Regions from separate parts of the Mesorhizobium sp. BR-1-1-10 genome, predicted to be linked through region 3. Evidence: predicted binding sites of a transcription regulator. Region 3 holds the regulator's gene; each other region holds the start of a gene.
The links. The regulator LexA, encoded in region 3, represses DNA repair genes until DNA is damaged. The targets are predictions, from matches to a motif close to TGTTCNNNNTGTGTTCNG.
Positions count from the first base shown of each region.

Region 1 (5,078 bases), on a different contig from region 3:
TCGCCACACCGACATCATCTGCCAGGGTGTCCAGATCATGCAGCCTCAGCTGATCGTTCGGCCGCCGGCGCAAGGTCAGCGCCATAAAGGCGCCGTCCCCGAAGACGTCGCGCAGCCGCCGCAGACGCAGGCCACAGCACTCGTCGGCCTCGTCGGGAACCAGCACGGCGAGTAGGCCTTCGCCATAGGCGACGAGGTCTGCCCAGTCGAGGATGCACTTGGCCTTGCCGCCGCGTTTCTTGCCGAGGGACAGCAGCCGGCATAGCCGCGCATAAGCGGCTCGATTGGTTGGATAGACCAGGACGGACATGCCGTCGGCGAGGTCGAGCCGGCAGCCGACGACGAGGCGGACGCCGGTGGCGTTGGCGGCCTCGTGGGCGCGCACGATCCCGGCGAGCGAGTTGCGGTCGACCACTGCCATCGCCTCGATCCCGGCCACCGCGGCCTGGGCAAACAATTGCTCGCATGATGAGGCGCCACGCAGAAAACTGAAATGCGAGGTGACCTGTAGTTCCGCGTAGCGGTGGCGGTCGGTCATCCGAACACCCCATGCAAAAACCAGCGATGCGAGCCGGTGGCCGCGTCCTCGCCATCGCCGGAGCGGAAGATCCAATAGCGCTCGCCGGCATCGTCCTCGACGCGGAAATAATCGCGCACAGCCACCAGTTCCGCGTCGCAACGCCACCACTCGCCGAAAATGCGTTCCGGTCCATCGGCGCGGCGAACACGGCGTCGGATGCCTCGCCAGGTAAAGGACACCGGTGGATGATCGGGCAACAGCGCAACGGTCTCGATCGGTTCGGGCGAGGGCAGGAGCCGGGCCGGGCGCGGCCAATCACCCGGCCATGTGGCGCCGGAGTCCGGCGCCATTGCGGGAATGCGGCGCACCGATCGCTCCGGAACATCGGTGGCGACCGGCGCGGCGCGATAGAGCGAGCGCTCGCCGACACGGTTGGCCAGCACATCGATCAGGTCCGACACGTCCGGTGCCGCATCGTCGACCAGCGAGGTCATGAGCTGCTTGGCGGCAAGCGGCTCGGCAAGTATCGCCGTCAGTGTCATGACCTCGATCCCGAAGCCGGGGTCGATGGTTTCGACCTTGTCGGTCAAGAGCCGCGTCAGGCGCTTGGCATCGCGTACGGGAAGGGCGGTGCCGACGCGAATGGCCTGGGCGCTGCTGTCGACGCGGTGGCAGATGAGATCAAGACGCCTGGCGCCAAGCCCCTTGGCTTCCAACGCTTGGCGCAGGGCAGCGACGAGCTCACCGATGAAGCGTTTTATGGTCTCGGCCGCCCCAATCGGCTCGGCAAAGCTGCGTCTGACCTCGGTCAGCTCCTCGCCGCGTATCGGATCGATCGGCTCGTTGAGGACGCCAAGTGCCTGATCGATCCGCCGCCCAAGCTGGGGGCCGAACCGCAACGTCAAAGGCGCACGCGGCTGCGTAAGCAGATCAGCGATGCGTTCGAAGCCGAGGACGCGCAGGCCCTCGATCGTATCAGCCGGCAGGCGCAGCGCCGAAAGCGGCAGTTGTGCGATCGCTGAGGCGCTGTGTCCCGGCGGGGCGACGATTGCCGGTCTGGTCGCATGACGCGCGAGCGCGTGCGCTGCTCCCCAGGTGTCGGCGATCGCCGACCGACTGGTGAACCCGGACGTAGCCAGCCGGTCAACCAGGCGGGCGAGCATCGCTTCCTCGCCGCCGTGCAGATGATCGGCGCCCGTGGTGTCGAGGACAATGCCGTCCGGCACGTCGACCGCGACGATCGGGGCGTAACGCCGCAACATCCAGACGGCCAGCCGGCCGAGCGCCTCGGCGTCACCCGCAGCATCATGATCTCGAACGACCAGCTTGGGGACAAGAACACGGGCTTTGGTGGCAGGCATGCCGACGCGCGCGCCCGCAGCCCAGGCCGCCGCGTCCGCGGCTAGCACCACCTCCCGCCTCCCGTGCAGGCCAGTCAGCACGAGCGGCGCCTCAGCGGGCGGTGCGGCGTCGCCAGCCAGGCGCCGCAGCCTGTCGGTCGACCAGCTGGGAAGGAAGAGCGAGACGACCCTTGCCATCGCAGGCCTCCAGTTCAAAATCCGCACTTCCGCCAGCTCGCGCCCGGATAAGCTCGACCAGCCAGCGGTGACGGCCGACCCCGGGCACCGGCAATGAAGCCGAAGGCAGCACCGAGATGCGCCATCGGGTCACAGCCGCAGTCGGTTGCCCGAAATCAGCCGCCTCGGCCTGCCGTCGCCAGCGCCGCAGGGCGATGCCGATGGTGCCGGTCTCTTCGGCACAAAGCTGAAGCCGCCGGGAGGCCGTCATGTCGAGCCGGGCGACTTCGCCGACCACGGTGCCGAGCCCACCGTGCCGCAAGCCTTCCTCCACGCAAGCAAGAATGGTCTTATCGTCACCGGCTTCGGCATAGATGACCCGGTCGGGCGCCAAGCCTGCCTGCGCCAGAGCGGGCGCGAAGAGGTCGGAGCGCGTGATGACCCACAGAACCTTGCCCCTGGTACGGGCGGCGATGCCCGCGGCGAAAAGGGCCGCGGCGGCGGCATCGATCGCACCGGTGCCGCCGCCGGCGATCTCATGAAGGGCACCGAGCGCCAGCCCGCCCCCGGGGAGCCGCTTGTCGAGATCGGGGATTCCGAAGGGAAGAACCGACTTAGTAGGTCGGCTCCGGCCTTCGATTTTCTCGATCGACGCGCGCAATGTACCGATAGCGGGTTGTCGCCGCACGTTCATCGAACCTTCAGCAGAATAGGAATTTGTTCTCTATTTGTTCCAACACGGATCAAGAGTCAAGAGGTAGGGCAGGGCGGGTGTCCCGAGCAGGCCTTGGACGGTTTGAAGCAACGCGCCAGGTGAGCTGTGCCGAACTGCAGCCCCGCCCCGAGTGCCGGTGCGTCTGCGCGACCGCTCGTGCATCTCGTAATCAGCCAAGGAGTGCCGGAAGAAGTCCTCCCCGCAAGAGCAGGCGCGTTGATAGCTTCTCCTGCCAATTGGCAGCCCGAGCGCGCTGCCATCCACGGGCACGCATCGGCAGCGGCTGCGATGCGCAGCGGCGCACAGGGATCGTTTGGCCACCTGCCAGATCGCTTGGGCAGTTTCAGATGACCGGTCGTCGACCCGAGCTGTGGCGGATGCTCGCGACGGTGCGCTCGTTGATCGGCGCGAAGGCGGGATCGTCTCGGCCGCGAAGGCGAGGAAACGGACACAGGACGTGCGAGAAGCCTGGGCTGGTCTAAATGGCTCCCAAAGCGGGGAGGGCTCCGCCCGCGAAGCAACGGGCCGAGGCGAGATAGTGTCAACCGGCCCGGTGCTTTGTCGACATAGCTGACCGGGCGACAGCAAGGCCCTGCAGTCCGATCACGCCGCAGACTGGTTCGCATTCGCCCGGCTTATTGCGGTACCCACGCCACTGGGTTATTTTAGGAGTGTGGGAACAGCACCTGCCATCCATCGCGGGTGCGACCTTGCCGTTTGGGCAGATTGTGAAGTCTTTAACAGACCTGGTTGTCGCAAGCTGTGTCTTGTACCCTTCAGGTCGTGAGCAGTTAAGGATGCGCCATGCTGCGACGTTTTGCGTTCATTGCGGCCCTGATGCTCACCAGCTTCACGGCATTCCAAGCTTGTGCCGATCGTAGGGTGGCCCTTGTCATCGGCAATTCCGAATACCGCGAGATTCCGGCCCTCAAGAACCCGGACAAGGATGCCGAGGACGTGTCGAACACCTTTCGTCTGGCCGGGTTCGATGTGTTCGTCGCCAAGGATCTCACCAAGATCGAATTCGAAAAACAGTTCCGCAACTACCTCGCGGCGGCGGACGGTGCCGATCTGGCGATCGTGTACTATTCCGGCCACGGCTTTCAGATCGGCGGAGAAAATTTCCTGATCCCGGTCGATGCGTCGCTCAAGAACGCGGCCGACATTGAGGTCCAGGCCGTCAAGCTCGATGATGTGCTGCAGCAGTTGCGGACGAAATCAAAGATCCAGGTGATCATCCTCGATGCCTGCCGCAACAATCCGTTTCCGCGCAAGGACTATTGGTTGCGAGACCAGCTGATCGTTGCTGGCAACACCGGGCTTGCACAGGTGAAAAGTTCGCTGAACACGCTTATAGCCTTCGCCACCGAGCCCGGTGCTGTCGCTTATGACGGAAATGGCGACCTCAGCCCCTTCTCCTCCGCCTTCTCTCGTCGCGCGCTGGCGCCGAACCAGGAGATACGCTCGGTCATGGCAGCCGTTCGCAGGGATGTGGTCGAGGCTACGGCCGGTAAGCAAGTGCCTTGGGAAAACTCATCGCTGATCGACGAGGTCGTCCTCATGCGTCGCGCCAACCGGCCTGCACTGCCGCCCGTCTTGGAAAAGGTCGTGCCGTCCGGCGTCGGGCCTGTCGCGCTCGACCTGCCGGAGCCGGTCGATGTCGATGGCGGTGCGGTCACCGTCAGCATCGACAGGCAGCCGGCGCTGGGGCATCTGATTCTGGACGGGAAGCCGGTTGCGGCGGGGGAGCCGATTGCCGGCAAGGATCTCCCGCGATTGCGAATGGACGTGCCCAAAGGTGTGGGTGCCCAGGAAGAAGTCGACATGCTGGCCTATTCAACGCGCGACAATTGGGGTGGCGAATCCCAGGGCATCCTGGTGTTCCGGGTCAAGAATGGTGAGGGTGCCGAGGGCAAGCAACTTATAGCCTCGCTGGAGTCCGAACAGAAGCAGCAAGCGGTGGAACGCGGCATTCACATTGCCGGCGCCGCCGAAGCCATCGAGAATCGTGAGGTCCATGTTCCAGTTGGCGTCGGCCCGGTCCCGTTGCAACTGGATTTCCCAACCGCGGATCCGGCAGTCAGCCTGAAATTTGCAGGCTATCCGGCAACGGGAACGCTGTCGCTGCCGGATCGGACCTTGTCGCCAGATTCGAGCCTGATGGCCGATGAAGTCGACCACTTGCGCTATGAACCCCAGATCGGCGCCGTCCAGCCACTGATCGTCGGCTTCGAAATCAGGGCCGACAACACGTCGTCGAAGCCGGCGACGATGAAGCTCTCGCCAAGCGTCGACCCCTGCGACAGGGAGGCGGGTGAGCCACTTG
Region 1 is NZ_JAIUIL010000001.1:174,308-179,385, forward strand. Features, by position in the region: gene LB555_RS00745 (error-prone DNA polymerase) at 1-538, opposite strand, end outside; gene LB555_RS00750 (Y-family DNA polymerase) at 535-2,058, opposite strand; gene LB555_RS00755 (ImuA family protein) at 1,973-2,731, opposite strand; gene LB555_RS00760 (caspase family protein) at 3,557-5,078, shown strand, end outside.
Region 1: a site for LexA is predicted at 2,756-2,773, ahead of LB555_RS00755 (ImuA family protein). Genes of this name have one in related genera too.

Region 2 (5,078 bases), on a different contig from region 3:
GGGCTTCAAAGTGTGGACCGACGAGATCCAGGAATAGCCGGCCTTCCCGTCAGCAGGTTTCGAACACATTGAACGACCCGACGATTGGCGCGTTGTGATGGCTGTGCAACTCCGCGGCAGAGCCGCTACACTGCCTCGAAGGGGATAGAACCTGCATGGCTGGACACGGCGGCTCCAGAACGGTCATCTACGCGGCGCTCGCCGGCAATCTCGCCATAGCGTTGACCAAATTCGCCGCCGCCTTTTTCACCGGCAGTTCGGCCATGCTGTCGGAAGGCGTGCATTCGCTGGTCGATACAGGCAATGGCGGCCTGCTGCTCTACGGCATGCACCGGGCGGCACGCCCCGCGGACAGCTCGCACCCGCTCGGCCATGGCCGTGAACTCTATTTCTGGAGCTTCATCGTCGCCCTTCTGGTTTTCGCGCTGGGCGCCGGCGTGTCGTTCTACGAGGGCATCATCCACATCATGGCGCCGGAGCCGGTCGCCAACGCTAGGGTGAACTACATCGTTCTCGGCCTGTCCTTCCTGTTCGAAGGCAGCTCCTGGCTGGTGGCGCTGAAGGAATTCCGCAAGCAGAAGGGCAAGCAGGGCTGGCTGCAAGCCGTGCAATCGAGCAAGGATCCGAGCGTCTATACCGTGCTGTTCGAAGACAGTGCCGCCCTTCTCGGCCTGGCCGTCGCCTTTGCCGGCATATTGGCGGCGGAGATTTTCGAGATGCCCGAACTCGACGGCGCCGCCTCGATCGGCATCTCGCTCATCCTCGGCACGACGGCAATCTTCCTGGCGCGTGAAAGCAAGGGCCTGCTCATCGGCGAGCCGGCCTCACCCGAGGTGCAGAGGAAGGTGCTGGCGATCGTCCAGCAGGATCCGGCGGTGCAGCGGGCGAACGGCGTGCTGACGGTGCATATGGGTCCGGAAGAAATCGTCGCCGGCCTGAGCATCGAATTCGAGGACCATTTGTCGGCGCCGGAGATCGAGGCCTGTGTCGAGCGCATCGAGGCGCGGTTGAAGAAGGAGATGCCTGAGATCACGCGGCTGTTCGTCAAGCCGCAGACGTCAGGCACCTGGGAAAAGCGGCGCAAGCTGATCGAATCCGCGTCCGGATAGATTCGAGTACGAACTTTGCGACACCGCGGTGCACTTTTCGGGATTCTGGCCTCTGGACCAGCGCCCCGCCGTTGCCTCGGGTCTCCGTGCCGCTAAAATCAGCCGATCGAAGTTGGAGGAATGACAATGAAGATCGACGGCGGCTGCCATTGTGGCGCCATCACCTATGAGGCGGAGGTCGACCCGGAGAAGACCTCGATCTGCCATTGTACCGATTGCCAGCAACTGACCGGTACGGCATTTCGCGTTACCGTTCCTGCGACGGAGGATCACTACCGGATCACCAGCGGCGAACCGAAGATCTACATCAAGACCGTGGCGAGCGGCGCCAAGCGAACGCAGGCTTTTTGTGCCGACTGCGGCTCGCATCTCTATGCGACATCGGTCGGCGACGGTCCGAAGGTCTATGGGATCAGGGTCGGGACCTCGCGGCAGCGCCAGAACCTGGTCCCGAGACACCAGAAATGGCATCGGTCGGCGCTGCACTGGCTTCCGGAATTCGAGGGTATGACGACGGTCGAAGAGCAGTAGCGTTCAGTCGTCGCCTTCGACGACCCTCAATCTCAGCTGCCCGGTCTTTGAATCGGCAGCGCGCGGTGCGGCCTCCACCTTGGCAGGGGCGCCGCCGCGCGGGGCATCGGGCTCGCCTTCTCCGAATTCCAGCGCCTCGATCTTCTGGCCACGCTTGGTCACCTTCGAGGTCGAGACGAGTATGTCTTCGATGTCCTTGGCCGACTGGCCGAAATGGCCCTGCAATTTGCGCACCCGCTCGTCGACACGCTGGACGTCTTCCATCAGCCTGATGACTTCGCCCTGGATCAGATGCGCCTGCTCGCGCATGCGCGCATCCTTGAGGATCGCCTGGATGACCTGGATCGACAGCATCAAGAGCGAAGGCGAGACGATGATGACGCGGGCACGGTGCGCCTTCTGGACAACCGCTTCGAAATTCTCGTGGATTTCGGCGAACACCGATTCCGACGGCACGAACATGAAGGCGGTGTCCTGGGTTTCGCCCTGGAGCAGGTATTTTTCCGAAATGTCGCGGATATGGACCTCGATATCGCGGCGGAAGGCCTGGGCCGCGACCTTCTGCAGGTCGGCGTTATCGGCGGCCCGGATGGCATTCCACGCTTCCAGGGGAAATTTGGCATCGATGGCAAGCGACGGCGCGCCGTTCGGCATTTTCACCAGGCAGTCCGGCCGGCTGCCGTTCGACAGCGTCGCCTGGAATTCGTAGGCGCCGTGCGGCAGGCCGTCGGCGACGATCGCCTCCATGCGCGACTGGCCGAAGGCGCCGCGCGTCTGCTTGTTGGAGAGGATCGCCTGCAGCTGCACGACCTGGCCGGCCAGCGACTGGATGTTGCCTTGCGCGGTGTCGATGACCGCCAGCCGCTCCTGCAGTTTCGCGAGGCTCTCATGCGTGGACTTGGTCTGCTCGGTCATGGTCTGGCCGATGCGGCCGGTCATGGCGTCGAGCCGCTGGCCGATCGACTGCGTCAATTCGGCTTGGCGGGCGCCGAACACTTCGGCGATGGCGCCCATGCGGCCCTGCATCTCGGCCTGGGATTGCAGAATGCCGGCCATCCGCGCCTCGGCGTCGCGGGCATGGTCGGCGGCTTCCGCTGCGGCGACCGCGCGCGCCTTGGCCGAGCGCCACAGCGCGATGACGAGCGCCACGAACAAGCCGAGAAACAGCAATGTGGCGACGGCCAAGACGTGGCCGAGCGTGATAGTCGAGGCGCCGAGCCGTGCGGCGGGCTCCGAAAGGATGGTGCTCAGATCATTCATGTGGACAGCATAGCCGATTCGGCGGTCTGGCACAGATCAAAACGTGAACGAGGCGCAGGCGCACCGGTTGACGCCTTTCTATTGAGGTCTTAGGTGAAACGCCATGCCGATCAAGCCGCTCATCATTCTTCCCGATCCCATCCTGCGCCAGGTCTCCAAGCCGGTGGAGCGCGTCGACGCGCCGGTGCGCAAACTTGCCGAAGATATGCTGGCGACCATGTATGACGCACCCGGCATCGGGTTGGCGGCAATCCAGGTCGGCGAGCCCCTGCGCATGCTGGTGATCGATCTCGCCAAGGAAGACGAAGCCCCGGCGCCACATGTCTTCATCAATCCGGAAATTCTCGAAAGCGCCGCCGCGCGGTCCGTCTACGAGGAAGGCTGTCTGTCGATCCCTGATTACTATGCCGAGGTCGAGCGCCCGGCTTCGGTGAGGGTCAAATATCTGGACCGTGACGGCAAGCTGCAGGAGATCGAGGCCGAGGGGCTGATGGCAACCTGCCTGCAGCACGAAATCGACCACCTCAACGGCGTGCTGTTCATCGACCACATCTCGAAGCTGAAGCGCGACATGGTGGTGAAGAAGTTCAAGAAGCTCGCCAGGGACAAGGCGCCAGGCAAGCTGGTGGGATAGGGCAATGCCCCTTCGCGTCATCTTCATGGGCACGCCGGAGTTTTCGGTGCCGACGCTGCGCGCCATCGCCGAGGCTGGCCACGAGATTTCAGCCGTCTACACGCAGCCACCGCGCGCCGCCGGCCGGCGCGGGTTGGAACTGACGCCGTCACCGGTGCAGCGCGAGGCCGGGCGGCTTGGCATCGAGGTGCGTGCATCGGCATCGTTGAAAAGCGAGGCCGAGCAGGCCGCTTTTGCCGACCTGGGCGCCGATATCGCCGTGGTCGTCGCCTATGGATTGCTGTTGCCCAAGGCAATTCTTGACGCACCCCGGCTTGGCTGCGTCAACGGCCACGCATCGCTTTTGCCGCGCTGGCGTGGCGCCGCGCCCATCCAGCGCGCCATCATGGCTGGAGATACCGAGACCGGCATGGTGGTGATGCGCATGGAGGCGGGGCTGGATACCGGCCCGGTGGGACTGGTTGAAAAATGCGCCATCGGCCCCGATATGACAGCCGGCGATCTGCATGATCGGTTGATGAGTGTCGGCGCTGCCCTGATGGTGGAAGCGTTGGCGCGGCTGGAACAGAACACCCTGGCATTTACCGCGCAGGCGGCCGAAGGGGTGACTTACGCCAGGAAAATCGATAAATCCGAGACGCGCGTGGAGTGGACACGGCCCGCGGCCGAGGTTCACAACCATATTCGTGGCCTGTCGCCGTTTCCCGGCGCCTGGTCCGAGATTGAAATTGGCGGCCGTATGGAACGGCTGAAACTGCTTCGCTCGACGCTATCCGAAGGCGTGTCGCCTTCGGAAGATTTGGGCGAGTCGGGAGGAATTCTCGATGACCGGCTGACGGTCGCCTGCGGAAAAGGCGCGGTCAGGCTGGTCGAAGTTCAACGTGCGGGCGGAAAGCCCGCCGCCGCGTCGGAATTCCTGCGCGGAGCCAAGATCGAAAAAGGACTGAAATTCTCATGAGCATGATGTCGATACGCGCGGCGACGCCGCGGGACCGCGAGGCCATCCGCCTCGTCGAGGAACACGCTTTCGGCCAGCAGACGGAGGCCGGACTGGTCGACGCGTTGGTGACCGGCGGTGACGCCGTCGTCGAACTGGTGGCGGAAGAGGACGGCCAGGCCGTCGGCCATATCCTGTTCTCACGGCTGTTCGTGCAGAGCGGCGGCAAGAGTTTTGCCGCCGTGGCGCTTGCCCCGCTGGCGGTGGAGCCTTCCTTTCACGGCTCCGGCATCGGCGGCGCCTTGATCCGCGAGGCTCATATCCGGCTCAAGGACGCCGGCGAGACACTGGCCGTCGTGCTGGGCGATCCGGCCTATTACGGCCGTTTCGGCTATAGCCACGCCCGCGCCGAAAAGTTCGAGAGCGAATACCAGGGCGAGGCGCTGCAGGCGCTGGCCTGGGGCGACGCTCCCGAAGCCGGCAGGCTGGTCTACGCCTCCGCCTTCACCGCTCTCGCCGCCTAGGCGGGGGCGTATAGCCGACCGGCATGCCGCGTTTTCGCCTCGATATCGAATATGACGGCAGCCTGTTTGCCGGCTGGCAGCAT
Region 2 is NZ_JAIUIL010000005.1:375,837-380,914, reverse strand. Features, by position in the region: gene LB555_RS13315 (transglutaminase-like domain-containing protein) at 1-37, shown strand, start outside; gene LB555_RS13310 (cation diffusion facilitator family transporter) at 156-1,109, shown strand; gene LB555_RS13305 (GFA family protein) at 1,236-1,640, shown strand; gene LB555_RS13300 (DNA recombination protein RmuC) at 1,644-2,900, opposite strand; gene def (peptide deformylase) at 3,004-3,534, shown strand; gene fmt (methionyl-tRNA formyltransferase) at 3,539-4,492, shown strand; gene LB555_RS13285 (GNAT family N-acetyltransferase) at 4,489-4,995, shown strand; gene truA (tRNA pseudouridine(38-40) synthase TruA) at 5,019-5,078, shown strand, end outside.
Region 2: a site for LexA is predicted at 2,933-2,950, ahead of LB555_RS13300 (DNA recombination protein RmuC). Genes of this name have one in related genera too.

Region 3 (5,078 bases):
CTGCGGCACCAGCGATGCATCGAAATTGGTGTGGCTCTCCGTGTAGACGACGTCCTTGCCCTCGACGTAGCCATTATCCGTCAGCGCCTTCTTGAAGCCGGCTATGGCGGCGTTCAATTGCGGATGCTCGCCGAAATTGGCAATGCCGATACGGATCTGATCGGCCGCGGCACTGCCGGCGCTGACCATCAATGCGCCTGCCAGCGCCAAGCCCGACAACCAAGCGGATTTCGACTTCAACATCATTTCCTCCCAGATTTGATCAGGGCCGCTTGGAAACGCGGCGGCTACGGCGATCATGGTGAGTCCGCCGGTCTGTGTCAAACATTATATATAATTGTTGCTGTGACCCAATATCATATATACTTTTGCCAGACGACGGATTGATCACCATGCGGGATGAAACGAGTTCCACAAAAACGGAAGCCGCCTATCAGCTGTTGCGGCGCGACATCCTGACCACGCGCCTCATGCCCGGCGCCCCGCTCAAACTGAGTGCGCTGCGCGGCACCTATGGCGTCGGCTGGACACCGTTGCGCGAAGCCCTGTCGCGGCTCGAGGCCGAACGCCTGGTCACCGCCATCAGCAATCGTGGTTTTGCCGTGGCTCCGGTGTCGCGGGCCGAGCTGGAGGATCTGGCACGCGCCAGGATGGTGGTCGAGATACCCCTGTTCCTCGAATCGATGGAAAAAGGCGGCAGGGAGTGGGAGGATGCCGTGGTCACCGCCCACTACCGGCTCTCGCGTTGCAAGACGGCGGTCGACGATCCCTCGGACGCGGCCGTCGACAGATGGGACGAGAACCACGAGGCCTTCCATGCGGCGCTGCTGAGCGCCGCCACATGCGACTGGCTGTTGCGGTTCCGCTCGACGATCTCGGATCAGCTGCGCCGGCATCATCGCTTTCTTGGTCTGGCGCCGACACTGCGGGCCGCGGCCGGCCTCAAGGATGGCTATGAAGAGGCAATCGAAGCGCTACGCGAAGCGATTGCGATCGAACACCATACCGCGATCATGGAAGCGGCGCTCGACCGTGACGTCGAGCGGGCCAAGGCGCTGATGACGGCGCATATCGGCTACACACTGCACGTCTATGTCCACAGCGAAGACAGCGGCGCTACCAGATACGCCGCTCGCGCCGGCAGCTTGAAGGCGGGTTCGGGATAACTTCAGCGCTTCCGCTACGCCTATTCGAACGCGCTGGCCGGGGTGCGCCGAACGCCCGGATCCATGGCCGCCCGAAGCTACCAATCGTTGGCATTTTGGTTTCGTTTCGTTCCGCGATAATGGCTCCGCGAATTATACGTGCCCCCGAGGAGAAGCCTTCCAACTAACTGATGCCAAAGCCTCGTCGGCGGATGGGCCACAGGCCATTAACCAAAACGATTTCAATGCGCCTGCCGATGGCGGAAAGGGCTGGTTGCTGCCCGCCGTCGCGGGCAAAAAACTTCAGACCCCTTAACAAATTCATTAAACTTTAAACGGTTGCAGAACACAACTGGAACAGATAGTGTTTGTTCTGGGTTTGTTTTTTCGATTCTGGTTCAACCTTTCGTTCAATGTCTTGGGGGCCGCCATGCTGACACGCAAGCAACATGAACTGCTGATGTTCATCCACGAACGGCTCAAGGAAAGCGGGATACCGCCTTCCTTCGACGAGATGAAGGAAGCACTCGATCTTGCCTCCAAGTCGGGGATCCATCGCCTGATCACGGCGCTGGAGGAGCGCGGCTTCATTCGCCGGCTACCCAATCGGGCGCGCGCGCTGGAAGTGCTGCGGCTGCCGGACTCGATCGCGCCGGGCCTCAATGCGGCAAAGAAGTTCTCGCCAAGCGTCATCCAAGGCAGCCTTGGCCAAGGCAGTCTCGGACGCCAGATCAGGCCGGCCGCTGCGCCTTCGCGCCTGCCCGCGGCCGGCAACGACGACGATGCGGTTTCAGCCGTGTCCATCCCGGTCATGGGCCGTATCGCCGCCGGTGTGCCGATCGATGCCATCCAGCATCAGACGCATTCGATCTCGGTGCCGCCGGACATGATCATGGGCGGCGAGCACTATGCGTTGGAGGTCAAGGGCGACTCGATGATCGAGGCTGGTATCTTCGATGGAGACACGGTCATTATCCGCAATGCCGACACGGCAAGCCCGGGCGAAATTATCGTGGCACTGGTCGACGAAGAGGAAGCGACACTGAAGCGGTTCCGCCGCAAAGGCGCTTCGATCGCGCTCGAGGCCGCCAATCCAGCCTACGAAACGCGCATTTTCGGGCCGGACAGGGTCAAGGTACAAGGCAAGCTGGTCGGGTTGATCAGGCGTTACTGAGCCGGCTTGCCATCGGGCTTGTCGGGTTTTTTGTACGGCGGCAGCCCCCTTGCCTCGCGTGAGAATTTTCGCTGTTCGTGCCAAGGTCGGTATGGTCCGTCGACGGCGAATGCGATCGCGGCCCGGGTCGTGGCCGACTGGGGATTGAAGAAGACGGCAGCGCTTCCCTTGCGGGCGAGCTGCCGTTTGGTGACGACGAGAACCAGTGGATTGTGGCACGCGTCATAGGCGGTTGCGTCGTTGACGATGATCAGGTCGGCGAAAGCGCAGGCTTTCCAGGTGGTCTTGCGGTCTTCGACATAGGCAATGATCGCGCCGGAAGGGTGCCTGGCAAGGCACAGGCCTTCGCGGCAGTAGAAGGGCGATCCCGGCGGCAGGTCGGTCGGACTGGCAACATCGAATTGCCCGTCTGTCGTGTCGAACATTTCCGGTTTGACGATTGTTTCGGAGATCAGGGCGCGCTTCCAGTTGTCGGTTGCGAATTCGTTGGGACGTTCCCGGTTGACGGCCAGTTCGCCATTGCCGATCGGCAGCGCGACCAGCCGCGCATCTTCCGAGATCAGCACATCGGGCGCGCGCGTGTGCGACACAGTCAACAGGCCGGCGAGCGCGAATGGCAGCGCCGCGAGCCGCAGCCATGTCGTCGCCATCGTCGCGATTACCAGCGCGACCGTGACCATCAGCACGGATTGCTGCGAAATCAGCCCGACTCCATCGACCGGAGAGCGCTCCGATATCCACGCCGACACGGCGATCATTGCTGTCAGGCCCTTGCCCATGAGGTAGAGAGCCGGCCAATCCAGTCCGAATGGCATCAGCAGCGCGCTGGCGACGGCCAGGAACATCACGACCGACACGATAGGCATCACGGCCAGATTGGCGAACAGGCTGAGCGGCGATACCCGCTGGAAATGCCAGATGGCAAACAGTGCCGTGGCGCTGCCGGCGATAATAGACGTCATGGCCAATCCACCTGTCGCCAGCAGGAATTTTCGCGTCAGGAACCAGGGCAGCGATCGCTTTGGCGGCGGTGGCCGCGTCTTTCCCGCACGGTGATCGGCCCAGCCGGCATAAGCGCCAACCAGGGCCGCGGTCGCGGCGAACGACATCTGAAAGCTCGGGCCGACGACCTCGTGAGGCGAGACCAGGATGACGGCGATCGCCGAGATCGCCAGATTGCGCATGGTCAGCGCAGCGCGATCGAAGAAGACGGCAATCAGCATCACCGCCAGCATGATGAAGCTGCGTTCGGCCGCAACGACGACACCGGAAATGATGAGATAGGCCGCGATCGAGAACAGTGCGGCGGCGGCCGCGTATTTCTTCACCGGCCGGCGCGCGGAAAAGTCTGGAAACAGCGCGAAGGCACCACGCAGCAGACCCATGATGGTGCCGGCCACAAGCGCCATATGCAGTCCCGAAATAGAGATGATGTGATAGATGCCGGTACGCCGCATCGCTTCATTGATTTCATCGGGTATGCCGGCGCGCACGCCGACGATCAGCGCCGCCGCGATCTCGCCTTCAGCGCCGCCGACGCTGCCCCTGATGTGGTCGGCGATGGCTTCGCGGGCATTTTCGATGCCTGAAAAAAGGCGAGCCGATAGCGGCATCTCACCGTCGTCGGCGGAAACAACCGTTGGATTGCCGAGAAAGAAGCCGCTGCCGCCGATGCCGGCGAAATAGCTGTCGAAAGAGAAGTCGTAGCTGTCCGGCCGCACCGGACCGGTCGGCGGCAGCAGTTTGGCGTAGCCTGTGATGAGCGAGCCGGCGGTCATTCCCGGTGGTATCTTGCGTGCGGAAAGCCGGACCCTTTCCGGCGCATAGCGCAGTTTCGGCCGGGCGGTCGAAATCACGTCCATGGTCAGCCGGATGCGGCCGCTCTCCATCTCTTCGAGCGAGACCACGCGGCCGGTCAGTTGCGTGGAGATTTCCGAACCCAGCATCCGGGTTCCGGCTCGCCATGTTTCGACCTTCGCCGCGAGTAGGCCCAGCGCGCACAACAGCACTGCCATGAAACACAGATGGGTTTTCGACCAGGAGCGCGAGACGAAGGCACAGACCGCCATCAGCACCACGACCGCGACGGGTTTTGCAAAGTCGGGCTCGGATGCCAGCGAGAAATAGGCGATCGCCCCAACGGCCAGACAGACCGGCACCAGCAGGAACGCGATGCCCCGGTCGAGTTCAAGCTCCGCCGCCCGGGTCACGCCATGGCGCACGCGAGGCAAGGATACCAGGCCGACTTGCCGGCGCACGCGCGCGATCCTGCCCGCGGCAGGAGCCGGCGCCGGCGCCTGCCCACCTGCCTGCAGCGACCTGGTTTCGGGTGCAGCCACGAGCGGAGATGGCAGTGGGATCGTCGCAGGCGCCGCAAACAGGGATCGCTCGCTGACGCCGATAGCGGCATCCTCGCCCCGATCCGAGCCCCGGCCTCGTCCAGTCATCGGGTCTGCCCCTTGCACCCTCGACGTCCTATGCTACATGAACGCGCAACGCGCGAAAGTCCGCACGCTCCGCACCCAGCTTCAGACGTTTTCCGAGAGTTCCATGCCCGACAAGGTCATCACCCGTTTTGCCCCCTCGCCGACCGGCTATCTGCACATCGGCGGCGCGCGCACGGCGCTCTTCAACTGGCTCTATGCAAAGCATACCGGCGGCACGATGCTGCTGCGCATCGAGGACACCGATCGCGAGCGTTCGACCGATGCGGCCACATCGGCCATTCTCGATGGCCTGACCTGGCTTGGCCTTTCGTG
Region 3 is NZ_JAIUIL010000003.1:457,806-462,883, reverse strand. Features, by position in the region: gene LB555_RS08110 (ABC transporter substrate-binding protein) at 1-243, opposite strand, end outside; gene LB555_RS08105 (GntR family transcriptional regulator) at 393-1,166, shown strand; gene lexA (transcriptional repressor LexA) at 1,576-2,319, shown strand; gene LB555_RS08095 (ComEC/Rec2 family competence protein) at 2,313-4,766, opposite strand; gene gltX (glutamate--tRNA ligase) at 4,870-5,078, shown strand, end outside.

Region 4 (5,078 bases), on a different contig from region 3:
TAAGCCGCTTGGAATCGTCGAGACCCTCGGGAATATTGGCGGGGTCGAGCACCACTGCCGCCGCGACCACGGGACCCGCGAGCGGGCCGCGGCCGGCTTCGTCCATCCCCGCGACCGGCCACAAACCATCGGCCATCGCCTTCGTCTCGAAGGAGAAATCGGGTTTCTCGACGATTTCGAAGAGAGGCGGAGAATCAGAACGCGCGCGAGCCATGTTGCGGCGAGGTTCGCATCGGCTCCGATTCTCCGCAAGTCCCTCCGGGTCGGGTGGGGCGCCGGACCGGGAGGGCACCGTCTGCAGGCCGGGGCAGGCCGGACGGGATTTCTTTGCCACGGCGGCAATGAACAGCCGAGGCGATTTTCGGTTCAGAGCAGCATCAACTGCTCCTGGTCCTTGCCGGCAGCGACGAACTGGTCGGTCCGCAGTGTACGCCGCTCGGCATTGAGGCCGAGCCGCTTGGCGGTGATTTCGAAGCGCCGGCCGATCTGCCAGGCATAGGGCCCGGCGCCCTTCATGCGCTTGCCCCATTCCGAATCGTAGTCCTTGCCGTCGCGCATCGAACGGACCAGCGACATGACGTGGCGGTAGCGGTCGGGATAGTGGCGCAGCAGCCAATCCTTGAAGATCGGGCTGACCTCCAGCGGCAGGCGCAGCACCACATAGCCGGCTTCGCGCGCCCCGGCATAGTGCGCCGAGTCGAGGATGCGTTCCATCTCCTGGTCGGTCAGGCCCGGAATGATCGGCGCCACCATCACCGAAGCGGGGATACCGGCATCCGAAAGCTGCCTGATCGCCTCCAGCCGCTTGGTCGGCGTCGATGCCCGAGGTTCCATCGTCCTGGCCAGCATGCGGTCAAGCGTCGTCACCGACAGCGCCACCTTGGCCAAGCCCCGCTCCGCCATGCGCGACAGAATGTCGATGTCGCGCACGACCAGGGCTGACTTGGTGACGATGCCGACCGGGTGGCCGCGCGCCTCCAGCACTTCGAGGATTTCGCGCATGATCCGGTACTGCTTCTCGATCGGCTGGTAGGGATCGGTGTTGGTGCCGATGGCGATGGTGCGCGGCTGGTAGCCATCCTTTGACAATTCCTTGTCGAGCAGGCGTGCCGCGTCGGGCTTGGCGAACAGCTTGGATTCGAAGTCCAGGCCCGGCGACAGGCCCATGAACGAGTGTGTCGGCCGCGCGAAGCAATAGACGCAACCGTGCTCGCAGCCGCGATAGGGATTGATCGACCGGTCGAAGGAGATGTCGGGCGATTCGTTGCGGGTGATGATGGTGCGCGGCTTTTCCACCTGCACCTCGGTCTTAAAGGGAGGAAGTTCCTCCAGCGAACTCCAGCCGTCGTCGAAGACATGCCGGCTGACAGGTTCGAACCGGCCGGACGGATTGATGCCTGCCGACCGGCCGCGGTTGCGGTCCGGACGGACCCGCATGCCGCTCTGCTCGATCATCGCGTTGGCCATTTCGGCTCGCCCTGCTCCGAAGGCTGCAATGTCGGCGCGCATGATCGGTTCCATCTTCGCCCGCTCCCAGGGACTGTCCATGTTGTGTCGAATCGCTCTGCTCATGAAACTGTTCCTATTTTGTCGATGAGAACAAATCAAGAACTTTCTATGGTGCGCTGCAAAAACTGGCGCCGACCAACGCTTTCCGCTATTCGGCTAACCATGCTCAGTGTTCTGATTGAAACGCACAATGACGAGGAGGGGCTCGCTCTTACGCTGGCGACGCTGATTGGCGGCGCGGTCGAGGGCGTGGTGCGCGAGGTTGTCGTCTGCGACACGGGCTCCAGCGACCAGACGCATCGCGTCGCCGAGCATGCCGGCTGCCACTATGTGGGGAGCGGGGGCATCGCCGCCGGCATCCGCCAGGCCAAGGGTGACTGGCTGCTGTTTCTCGAACCGGGTGCGAGGCTGGTGGAGGGCTGGATCGACGCCGTCGTCGCCCATACGGCCAGGCAGACAATAGCGGCCCGGTTCTCGCGGGCGCGGGGCAGCCGTCCACCGTTCCTGGCCCGGGTCTTTTCGGCAAACCGCGCGCTCGCCGACGGACTGGTGATCAGCAAGCGACAGGCGGCGTCGCTGTCCAAGAATGACGGCACCGCCGAGGCCTTAGCGCGCGGGCTGGCGACCAGGCGGCTCGACGCCGAAATCTGGCCAGCGCAGCCGAAGCACCGCTCTCGGGGGTGATTTTTGCAACGGCTCTGCGTGGCGTTGCTTACGACGCCGATTTGCCGCGCCGCAGATGTTCGTCCAGGCGCGGCATGATCTCGACGAAGTTACAGGGCATGTGCCGGTAATCGAGCTGTGGCTCGAGGATGCCGTCCCAGGCGTCCTTGCAGGCGCCGGGCGATCCCGGCAGCACGAAGACGAAAGTGGCGTTGACGACACCGCCGGTCGCCCGGCTCTGGATCGTCGAGGTGCCGATCTTGTCATAGGAAATGCGGTGGAACACTTCCGAAAAGCCGTCCATGCGCTTTTCGAAGATCGGCTCCAGCGCCTCGGGCGTCACATCGCGTCCGGTAAAACCGGTTCCGCCAGTGGTGATCACGACGTCGACGGCCTTGTCCCGCGACCACGCCAGAACGGTGTCGCGGATTTTTTCGCGGTCGTCGGTGACGATATCGCGGGCGGCCACGATGTGGCCGGCCTTGGTAATGCGATCGGCCAGTGTCTGCCCGGATTTGTCGTCGGCCAGGCTGCGTGTGTCGGAAACAGTCAGCACCGCGATGCGCACCGGAATGAAGGCACGGCTCTCGTCAATTCTGGCCATCTCGCCCAGCCTCCGACGCCATGCTGCGCGTTGCCGCGACGAACCAGTCGGGCTGGCGGCCGCGGATCTCGGCCGCAGCGCGCTTGGCGACATTGCCGGTCTCGAACAGGCCGAAGCACGTCGCGCCCGATCCGGACATTCGTGAAAAGCCCGATCCGGCCTTATCAAGCCACGAAAGCGCCCTGCCGATGGCGGGCTGCATCGCAAGGGCTGGCCGCTCGAGATCGTTGCGGGTGATTTCCAGCCAGTTGCGCAGGCTGTGAAACTCGATACTGCGCGGCAGCGGCGGCAGCGGCTCATTATCGCGATGCGAAAGTGCGGCGAAGATTTCCGCCGTCGAGACCGGCACACCCGGATTGACCAGCACGAGACCCAGTGCTGAAAAATCCGGCACCATCGACAGTTCCTCACCAATGCCGCGCGCGACCAGCGGCTTTGCCGCCAGGCACATCGGCACATCGGCGCCAAGCGAAAGACCGATCCGCGCCAGTTCGGCGCTGTCGAGCTCCAGCCCCCAGCTCTCGGTCAGCCCGCGCAGCACGGCCGCCGCGTCGCTCGATCCTCCGCCCACGCCGGATGCGACCGGAAGGTTCTTTTCGAGCCTGATGCTTACCGGCGGCGTGCTCCGAACGCCAGCGGCCTGCCGCAGGGCGTCGCGGCCCTTCAGCACAAGATTGCCGCCATCGAGCGGTACGTCCGCCGCATAGCGGCCGGACACGCTGAACTCATCGGCGTCGGCCGGCGCGATCTCGATCCTGTCGCCAAAGCGCGTGAACACAGCCAGGCTTTCGATGAGATGATAGCCGTCGGCGCGCCTGCCGGTGACGTGCAAAGCTAGGTTTATCTTGGCGGGTGCGGCCCATGTCCGGACACGCTGACCGGATTCCGCAGTCTCGATTGCGAGTGAAATGAGGGTCAGTCCTTGGCCAGCCGGTATTCGCCGGTCTGCGGATCCTTGACCAGCGTTCCCATCGCGCCGTTGGCCGCCTGTTTTTCGGTGCGCCGCACCTTGGCCGTCACGCGTTCAGCCTCGCGCACGAAGGTGCGGTAACCGAAATAGGCGGCGACGCCGACGACGGCGAAAAAAATGAGCTGCGGCATGTCAAACTCCTACCACGCTGGGCCGGTAAGACCGGCCGGTCGGGTCTTTCGGGCAACCATGCTAGACGCTTTCATGGCTTTTTCAAAGCCCGAAGCGCGCCCACGATGCGCGCTCTTCCGCCGCATCGATGACGCCGCTGGCGGCAACTGCGGCGATATCGGGTGCCGAAAAGCCCTTGCTCGAGCCGAACAGGCCAAAGCGGCCGAACAAACCGCGCGGCGCCGCCACCAGCCTGAGCTGGGTCTTCGGCCCGAAGCGGGTCTTCAGCACCGTGCGCATGTCGCCCAGCGCATCGACGAGGCCGAGCTCCAGGCCTCGCTTGCCGGTCCAGAACAGACCGGTGAACAGGTCCGGATCGTCCGCCAGCTTCGTACCGCGGCGCTCCTTGACCAGATCGATGAAGGTCTCGTGCACTTCGAGCTGCAGCACCTTGAGCCGCTCGACGTCTTCCTTCTTCTCGGGCTTGAACGGATCGAGCACCGCCTTGTTCTGGCCGGCGGTGTGGACACGGCGCTCGACGCCGATCTTCTTCATCAGTTCCGGGAAACCGAACGAGGCCGACACCACGCCGATCGAGCCGACGATGGAGGAGGGATCGGCGAAGATCTCGTCGCCGGCGACCGCGATCATGTAGCCGCCGGACGCCGCGACATCCTCGACGAAGACCAGGACCTTTTTATTCTTCTCGACCGCAAGGTCGCGGATGCGCTTGAAGATCAGCCGTGACTGCACCGGCGAGCCGCCCGGCGAATTGATCGAGATCGCGACCGCCGGCGCCTCGAAGGAAAACGCCTTTTCGATCAGTCCGGCGGTGGAAGCAAGCGACAGGCTCGGCCGGAACTGGCCTCCGCCGGCCATGATGGTGCCGTGCAGTCGGATGACCGGAACGGTGACGACGGAGGAGCGCCAGGACTTCGGCAGCAGGCGGTTGAAAAGACGTTTCACGATGGCGTGGTCTCCGGCGATGGTTGCAGGCATGTAGGGATTTCCCGGCCAACGGCAATGTGTAGGCCGCCAACAGCTCAGTCTCCGAACAGCGAGGCGAGCCCGTTGGTGATCATTTCGCTGCGCTCGTCGGGGCCGTTGCCCGATCGCGCGTGAAGCATCAGGGGCGGACGGATGGCGAGCTTTCCTCGTGCCCCAAGTGCCGCCCGCACGATAATGCGGATTGCGGCCGCGTCCGGGCGAGGGTGCACGGCG
Region 4 is NZ_JAIUIL010000007.1:82,800-87,877, reverse strand. Features, by position in the region: gene LB555_RS16740 (ribonuclease HII) at 1-214, opposite strand, end outside; gene LB555_RS16735 (PA0069 family radical SAM protein) at 367-1,521, opposite strand; gene LB555_RS16730 (glycosyltransferase) at 1,672-2,193, shown strand; gene moaB (molybdenum cofactor biosynthesis protein B) at 2,222-2,776, opposite strand; gene LB555_RS16720 (4-(cytidine 5'-diphospho)-2-C-methyl-D-erythritol kinase) at 2,763-3,686, opposite strand; gene LB555_RS16715 (membrane protein) at 3,692-3,877, opposite strand; gene LB555_RS16710 (S49 family peptidase) at 3,960-4,823, opposite strand; gene LB555_RS16705 (tRNA1(Val) (adenine(37)-N6)-methyltransferase) at 4,901-5,078, opposite strand, start outside.
Region 4: a site for LexA is predicted at 1,596-1,613, ahead of LB555_RS16735 (PA0069 family radical SAM protein). Genes of this name have one in related genera too.